Regions from separate parts of the Arthrobacter sp. NPDC058127 genome, predicted to be linked through region 2. Evidence: riboswitches for the same ligand, from Rfam matches in the RefSeq annotation. Region 2 holds a riboswitch; the other holds the start of a gene.

Region 1 (3,669 bases), on a different contig from region 2:
CAGCTAAGTCAAGCCTAACTAAGGTGGGATGTATCGAAAAGGCAGCTCAGGGTCACTTCAGGACGCGCCAGGACCGAAAACTACCGTGTTCGTCACAAAGCTTCCGGAGCCCGCAACGCCGTCCCTAGACTGGCGGCAACCGAACGCCGGCTGGCTTAATCCCGCAGGCCGGCAGGCTGAAGCACGGCAAATCGCCCAGACAACCAGGAGTCCGCATGTCCCAAGGATGGTCATTCGAAACGCGCCAGATCCACGCCGGCCAGGAGCCTGACGCCGCCACGGGCGCCCGGGCACTCCCCATTTACCAGACCACCTCATTCGTCTTTCCCAGTGCGGAAAGCGCGGCCAACCGCTTTGCGCTGGCCGAATTGGCGCCCATCTACACCCGGATCGGCAACCCCACGCAGGATGCGGTGGAACAGCGCATAGCGAGCCTGGAAGGAGGCTTGGCGGCGCTCCTGCTGAGCTCCGGCCAGGCCGCGGAAACGTTCGCCATCCTCAACGTGGCCGAGGCCGGTGACCACGTGGTCGCCAGCCCGAGCCTCTACGGCGGGACTTACAACCTGCTGGCGCACACGCTGAAGAAGTTCGGAATCTCGGTCACCTTCGTCGAAGACCCGGACAACCTCGATCACTGGCGCGACGCCGTGCAGCCGAACACCAAGCTGTTCTTCGCCGAAGTCGTCTCCAACCCCCGCCAAGACGTTTTGGACATCGAGGGCGTCTCCCGCACCGCACATGAGGCCGGAGTCCCGCTCGTCGTGGACAACACCCTCGCCACGCCCTACCTGATCAGGCCCATCGAGTGGGGCGCGGACATCGTGGTGCATTCGGCCACCAAGTACCTGGGTGGGCACGGTTCTGCTATTGCCGGTGTCATCGTGGACTCCGGCAACTTCGATTTCGGCAAGGACCCTGAGCGGTTCCCCAACTTCAACACCCCGGACCCCAGCTACAACGGCCTGGTCTATGCCCGCGACCTCGGCAAGGACGGTGCCCTCGGCGCGAACCTTTCCTACATCCTCAAGGCCCGCGTCCAGCTCCTGCGCGACCTTGGCTCGGCCGTTTCACCGTTCAACGCTTTCCTGATCTCGCAAGGAATCGAAACCCTCAGCCTGCGGGTGGAACGCCACGTGGACAATGCCACCAAGGTGGCGCAATGGATCGAAGGGCGCGACGACGTCGAATCGGTCGCCTACGCGGGGCTGCCTTCCAGCCCGTGGTTCGAACGCGGACGGAAGTACGGACCCCGGGGCACCGGCGCGGTGGTGTCCTTCACCATCCGCGGCGGGATCGATGCCGGCAAACGCTTCGTGGACGCCCTGGAGTTGCATTCCCACGTGGCAAATATCGGCGACGTCCGTTCCTTGGTCATCCACCCGGCGTCCACGACGCACAGCCAGTTGACGCCCGAACAGCAGGCTGTGGCCGGAGTGACTCCGGGCCTGGTGCGGCTGTCCGTCGGGATCGAGCACATCGACGATATCCTCGCGGACCTCGAGTCGGGATTCCGGGCAGCCAAGGGCGCCTAGTACTGCCCCGGATGGCGCAGGGAGGCTGGCCGGCGACGCAGGACGAATCTTCGCCGACCGGCCTCCTGGGCTTCAACTTCATGAACAAAACGCGGTCAAGTGTCACAAAGATGTCATAATCTTCGTCAGAAGGGGTCCGGTTTTCCTAGACTCTTCCTATAGGTCATGAGTGCCAGCGACAGCCCCGGCTTGCTGGCCGGCAACCCTCCATTCGCGGTGGGGTGCCCCGGGTGAAGACCTGGCCCTTCGCTGTATTGGCGACGGGCAAGCGCGATGTGAGGTGTCAACGAATGACAATTGCTGCAACAGCCATACCCCTTTCCGGTACCCAGGACGGAACCCTCAAGTATGTTTCCGTGGGTGGACTCGAACTGGAGGCCGGAGGTTTCCTGCCGGACGTCGTCCTTGCGTACGAGACGTGGGGGCGGCTCAACGCAGACTCTTCCAACGCCGTCCTGGTGGAACACGCCCTGACCGGAAGCACCCATGTGGCCCGCGGCGAGAGCGATGAAGAAGGCTGGTGGGAGCAACTCGTCGGCCCCGGCGCCACCATCGACACGGACCGCTACTTCGTGGTCTCCGTCAACATCGTGGGAGGCTGCTACGGCAGCACCGGGCCGTCGTCGAGCGCTCCCGACGGCAAGGCGTGGGGCTCCCGCTTCCCGCTCGTGACCCTGCGGGACAGCACCGTAGCCGAAGCCCGGCTGGCCGACGTCCTGGGGATCCGCAGTTGGCATACCGTGGTGGGCGGGTCCATGGGCGGTGCCCGTGCATTGGAATGGGCCGTCAGCTATCCGGACCGCGTCAAGCGATGCGCCGTGATTTCGATCGGGGCGTACAGCACTGCCGAGCAGATCGCGTTTGCACAGGCCCAGACGCTCGCCATCCGGCAGGACGCCGACTTCAACGGCGGCGACTACTATGGCCAGTCCGCCCCCGAGGCGGGGTTGGCCCTTGCCCGGCGGATCGCCCACATCACGTACCGTTCGGCGGATGAACTGGACTTCCGCTTCGGCCGGAACGCCCAGGGCGGCGAGGCGCCCCTCCAGGCTGCCGCGCTGGGGGACCGGGGCCGCTACCAGGTGGAGAGCTATCTCGACCATCAGGGACGCAAGCTGGTCCAGCGCTTCGACGCCAACAGCTACATCGCCATCACCGAGGCGCTCATGAGCCACGACATCACCCGCGGCCGGGGCTCATTGGAGGATGCGTTGTCCGTGGCAACCGCGAAGTTCTTCGTTGCCTCGGTGGACTCGGACCGGCTCTACTTCCCGGAACAATCCCACGAGCTGGCCAAGGCCTTGCCCGGAGAGGTTCCCGTTCACGTGATCGAGGCGCCGATCGGGCACGACGGGTTCCTCACCGAGATCGGCCAGCTCGGTCCCCAGCTGCGAGAGGCCTTCTTCGGCTGAATCAGCCGTTCATGATTTCCTGGCGGAGCTTCATGTAGTCCTCCATCGCGATTTTCCCGTCGCTGTACTCCTGGTCCAGCTCGGCCAGTTTCCGTGCCCGGTAGCCTTGGGGAGCGCTGTTCGGCTGGGGAACGCTGTTCGCTTGGGGAGTAGCCGACGACGGCGGAGCGGCCTGCGGCGCGGGCGTCGCCACCGGGAGTTGGGGTTCAGCCGGGAGCACTAGCGGAGGCTGCTCCGGGTATCCGATGGGGTAGTTCTGTGGAGGATAGGGCGGCGCGGGGTAATTCTGCGGAGGGAAGTCCCGGAGCCTGCGCTGGCGCGATCGGTTGTACATGCGGATCCCCATGGGAATCAGCCAAGAGCAGACGATGATCCAGAAGATCAAATTGTTCACGGTGGGGGCCTCCCTGTCTTTCACCAGCTTAGCTCCGCTCCCTGTGACCCACCTCGTGGTTCCCGGTCAGCTCCGGGGCAGGATGGCGTCGGCAGGACCGAAGACAGGTCCCGGCGTCGGGCGTTTCGGCAAGATTCTGTCACCGGAGGACTGGTGACGGATCCGGCGGATGACCCACGGGACAAAGTACTCCCGTGCCCATACGAGGTCGCCCGAGCGGGCCTCGCGCCAACTGCGCTGGGGGAGCGGCTTCGGGGACAGCGGCTCGAGGTTGTGCGGCACATTGAGGGAATCGAGGACCATTGCTGCGATGGTGTGATGGCCGAGCGGC
Region 2 (3,669 bases):
CTCCTTGGTGCCGACCCGCGCATGGAAGCCCAAGAGGCCAAGGAACTGGGTACGGTCAACTAACTCAGCGCATGCCGGGCTACGTCCCCGGCTCACCGGCGAATAGACGGTAGTTTGGAACCATGACCCAACCCGATTCGAGCTACAACGACGACCTGCGGCTGGCCCATGTCCTCGCCGACTCCGTCGATTCCCTGACAATGGAGCGGTTCAAGGCGCTGGACCTTCAGGTGGAGACCAAACCCGACCTGAGCCCAGTCACCGATGCCGACAAAGCCGCCGAGGAAGCAATCCGCGGGCAGCTCTCCCGTTCCCGCCCCCGCGACGCCGTCCTCGGCGAAGAATTCGGCAGCACGGGCCACGGCTCAAGGCGTTGGATCATCGATCCCATCGACGGGACCAAGAACTTCGTGCGCGGCGTACCCGTCTGGGCAACGCTGATCGCCCTCGTGGACGAGGGCGAAGTAGTGGTGGGGCTCGTCAGCGCTCCGGCGCTCGGCAAGCGCTGGTGGGCGGCCAAGGGCTCAGGCGCCTACATGGGCCGATCACTGGCCGCAGCCACCCGGCTGAAAGTCTCCAACGTGTCGCGGCTTGAGGACGCCTCGCTTTCCTACTCCGAGCTTTCCGAGTGGAAGCAGCACGATAAGCTCGACAACTTCCTGGGCCTGGAGAACGATGTCTGGCGCAGCCGCGCGTACGGCGATTTCTGGTCCTACTGCCTCGTGGCCGAAGGCGCCGTGGACATCGCCGCCGAGCCGGAGCTCCAGGTCTACGACATGGCCGCCTTGGTACCGATCGTGACGGAGGCCGGCGGACGCTTCACGTCCCTGGACGGCACGGATGGCCCCTTCGGCGGAAACGCCGTTGCGAGCAACTCGATCCTGCACTCCGAGGTCCTCAAGAGGCTCAACCCCGAGCTCGACGACCTCCTCTAGTCCACCCTCTTCACTGAATAAACGACGGCGGGCGCCCCTTTTTGGGGGCGTCCGCCACTCTTTCTTCGGCAGAAGGCACATTTTTCCGGCCGTGTAACAATCCGCTTAACAATCCCGGTCACATTGGAACGAGCCTTACCGGTGTCCTAGTCTCTTTACAGGTCACGAGTGCCAGCGCGAAACCCCGGTTTGCTGGCCGGCAACCCTCCATCGCGGCGGGGTGCCCCGGGTGACGACCCGGCCGGTCCGGAACGGATGCGGCAAGCGCGGACCCCCTGTACGCAGGGGTCCCTCTTGAGTGAGGTCCCATGAGCACAGCCACATTTACTTCTCCTGTTCTCCCGCAGCACCACGAATCCGGGCATCAGCACGGTGAATCCCGGACACCGGCATCGCGCCCACTGGCCGCAGTCACCGGCGCGGAGTTGCAGGCACCCCTGATCCAGGGCGGCCACATCCGCTACGCCAACCTTGACTACGGCGCCTCCGCACCTGCCCTGACCGTGGTCTCCGCGTACCTCAACGAAATCCTGCCGTACTACGCGAGTGTGCACCGCGGCGCAGGCTATGCCTCCCAAATCAGCACCTCGGTCTACGAAAACGCGCGCAACATCGTCCGTGACTTCGTCGGCGGCAGGCCGGACGATTCCGTCATTTTCACCCGTAACACCACCGATTCCCTCAACCTCCTGGCCGGCTGCTTGCCGGTCGAGGACGGCAGGCACACCGCCGAAGTCCTTTACCTGGACATCGAGCACCACGCCAACCTGCTGCCGTGGCAAGGCGTCCCCCACCGAAGCGTCGTTGCCGCGGGAACCTTGTCCGAGACCGTTGCCAACGTCCGCACGGCGCTCTCCCACGGTGGCGTCAGCCTCCTGGCGGTCACCGGTGCGTCGAACGTGACCGGCGAGATCCTGCCCATCAAGGAACTCGCTGCCTTGGCCCACGAATTCGGGGCGCGGATTGTGGTGGACGCGGCGCAACTCGCCCCGCATCGCCGCATCGATATCGCCGCCGCGGATGTTGACTACTTGGTCTTCTCGGGGCACAAGCTTTATGCACCGTTCGGCGCCGGTGTCCTGGTGGGCCGTCCCGACTGGCTCGACGCCGGCACGCCCCACCTTGCAGGTGGCGGCGCTGTCCGCGAGGCGCGCCTGGATTCCGTCAGCTGGGCCACGGGCCCGGCAAGGCACGAAGGCGGCTCACCGAACGTACTCGGCGCGGCCACCCTTGCCCGCGCCACCCAGGTCATCGCCAGCCTCGACCACGATGAATGGCACGCCCACGAGGCCGCCATCCGCTCGCACCTGGTCGAGGGCCTCAAGGAAATCGACGGCGTCACCGTGCACCAGATCTTCAGCGACACGGATCCCGAGGACACCATCGGCGTCGTGAACTTCTCGCTCCAGGGCTACGACGCCGGACTCGTTGCGGCCTATCTTGCGGCCGAACACGGCATTGGCCTGCGCGACGGACGCTTTTGCGCCCACCCGCTGCTCAAGCGCCTCGGCCTTCCCTCCGGTTCCCTGCGCGCCAGTTTCGGCGTGGGGTCGCGATTGGAAGACGCCACCCGGCTCATCGCGGGCATCCGGGCGCTCAAGAGCAATGGCCTCGGCTGGGACTACGTGGTGGATGCCGGCCGCTGGGTTCCGGCGAACGACCATCGCAGCTACCCGGAGTGGGCGCCCAACACTCCCGGGACCGCGGGCGCCGCACCCTGCAGCATCGACTGATTGCGGTAGATTCGTAGGGTATTTTTCCTGTCCTACGAAGGGAGTTCCCGCGTGTCCCCGCGACCCAAAGGCACGTCAGCCGGCCCCAAGCTCTTCGAGGAACGGCGCCTTGAACTCGGTCAGAGTTTCCAGGACGGCGGGGAGCACTATGATCGCGTGCGGCCCGGCTACCCCGCGGATTCGGCCGACTGGCTGCTACCTGTAGGCGCGCGGGACGCGGCAGACATCGGCGCCGGCACCGGAAAGTTCACCGCTCTTCTCGTCGAGCGCGGGTTGGCGGTGTCCGCAGTGGACCCCTCCACGGACATGCTCATGCAGCTGCGCAAAACGTATCCGCATGTGATCGCCTTGGAGGGCACGGCCGAGGCAACTGGACTGGCGGACTCAGCATTCGACGTCGTCAGCGTTGCCCAGGCCTGGCACTGGTGCGATCCCCTCGCCGCCAGCACCGAGATCGCCCGGATCCTTCGACCGCAGGGCGTCATCGGCTTGATCTGGAACCAGCTGGACACTTCAGTGCCCTGGGTCCATCGCTTGTCCCGAATCATGCATGCCGGCGATGTCCACAAACCGGACTTCCGGCCTGTGGTGGGCCCGGAGTTCGCCGGCCTCGAAAGCCACCTGACGCGTTGGGAGGATCCCTTGACTCCGGCGGACATCCTCGAACTCGTGAAGTCGCGCAGCTACTACCTGAGGGCGAACGACGCCACCCGGGCCAAAGTCATGGGAAATCTCCGGTGGTACCTCTTCGAACATTTGGAACATGCCGAAGACGAGGCCATCCCCTTGCCCTATCTCACGCAGAGCTGGCGGGCGCGGAAAGTCTGATCCGGCCGGTTCACGATAGGCTTGGAACCGTGAAGACCAGTGCGCCCTCCTCCTCGATCGAGGACTACGTCAAGGTCATCTACTCCTTTACGGAGTGGCAGGACAAACCCATCACGTCCTCACAGCTCGCGCAGCGGCTCGGCGTCGCCAATTCGTCCGTCTCGGAGATGGTC

Evidence for each region. A riboswitch is a leader RNA that binds a small molecule or an ion and turns the genes downstream of it on or off. The one in region 2 is predicted to bind S-adenosylmethionine.
Region 1: linked by a shared signal. The riboswitch ahead of ACFVTG_RS22485 (homoserine O-acetyltransferase) and the one ahead of ACFVTG_RS06835 (aminotransferase class V-fold PLP-dependent enzyme) in region 2 are both predicted to bind S-adenosylmethionine.

What each region holds. Positions count from the first base shown of each region.
Region 1 is NZ_JBHVTT010000025.1:17,064-20,732, reverse strand. Features, by position in the region: gene ACFVTG_RS22490 (bifunctional o-acetylhomoserine/o-acetylserine sulfhydrylase) at 216-1,532, shown strand; SAM riboswitch class IV at 1,694-1,809, shown strand; gene ACFVTG_RS22485 (homoserine O-acetyltransferase) at 1,823-2,944, shown strand; gene ACFVTG_RS22480 (hypothetical protein) at 2,946-3,338, opposite strand; gene ACFVTG_RS22475 (SGNH/GDSL hydrolase family protein) at 3,405-3,669, opposite strand, start outside.
Region 2 is NZ_JBHVTT010000003.1:140,763-144,431, forward strand. Features, by position in the region: gene rsgA (ribosome small subunit-dependent GTPase A) at 1-63, shown strand, start outside; gene hisN (histidinol-phosphatase) at 123-935, shown strand; SAM riboswitch class IV at 1,096-1,208, shown strand; gene ACFVTG_RS06835 (aminotransferase class V-fold PLP-dependent enzyme) at 1,244-2,668, shown strand; gene ACFVTG_RS06840 (class I SAM-dependent methyltransferase) at 2,720-3,496, shown strand; gene ACFVTG_RS06845 (metal-dependent transcriptional regulator) at 3,526-3,669, shown strand, end outside.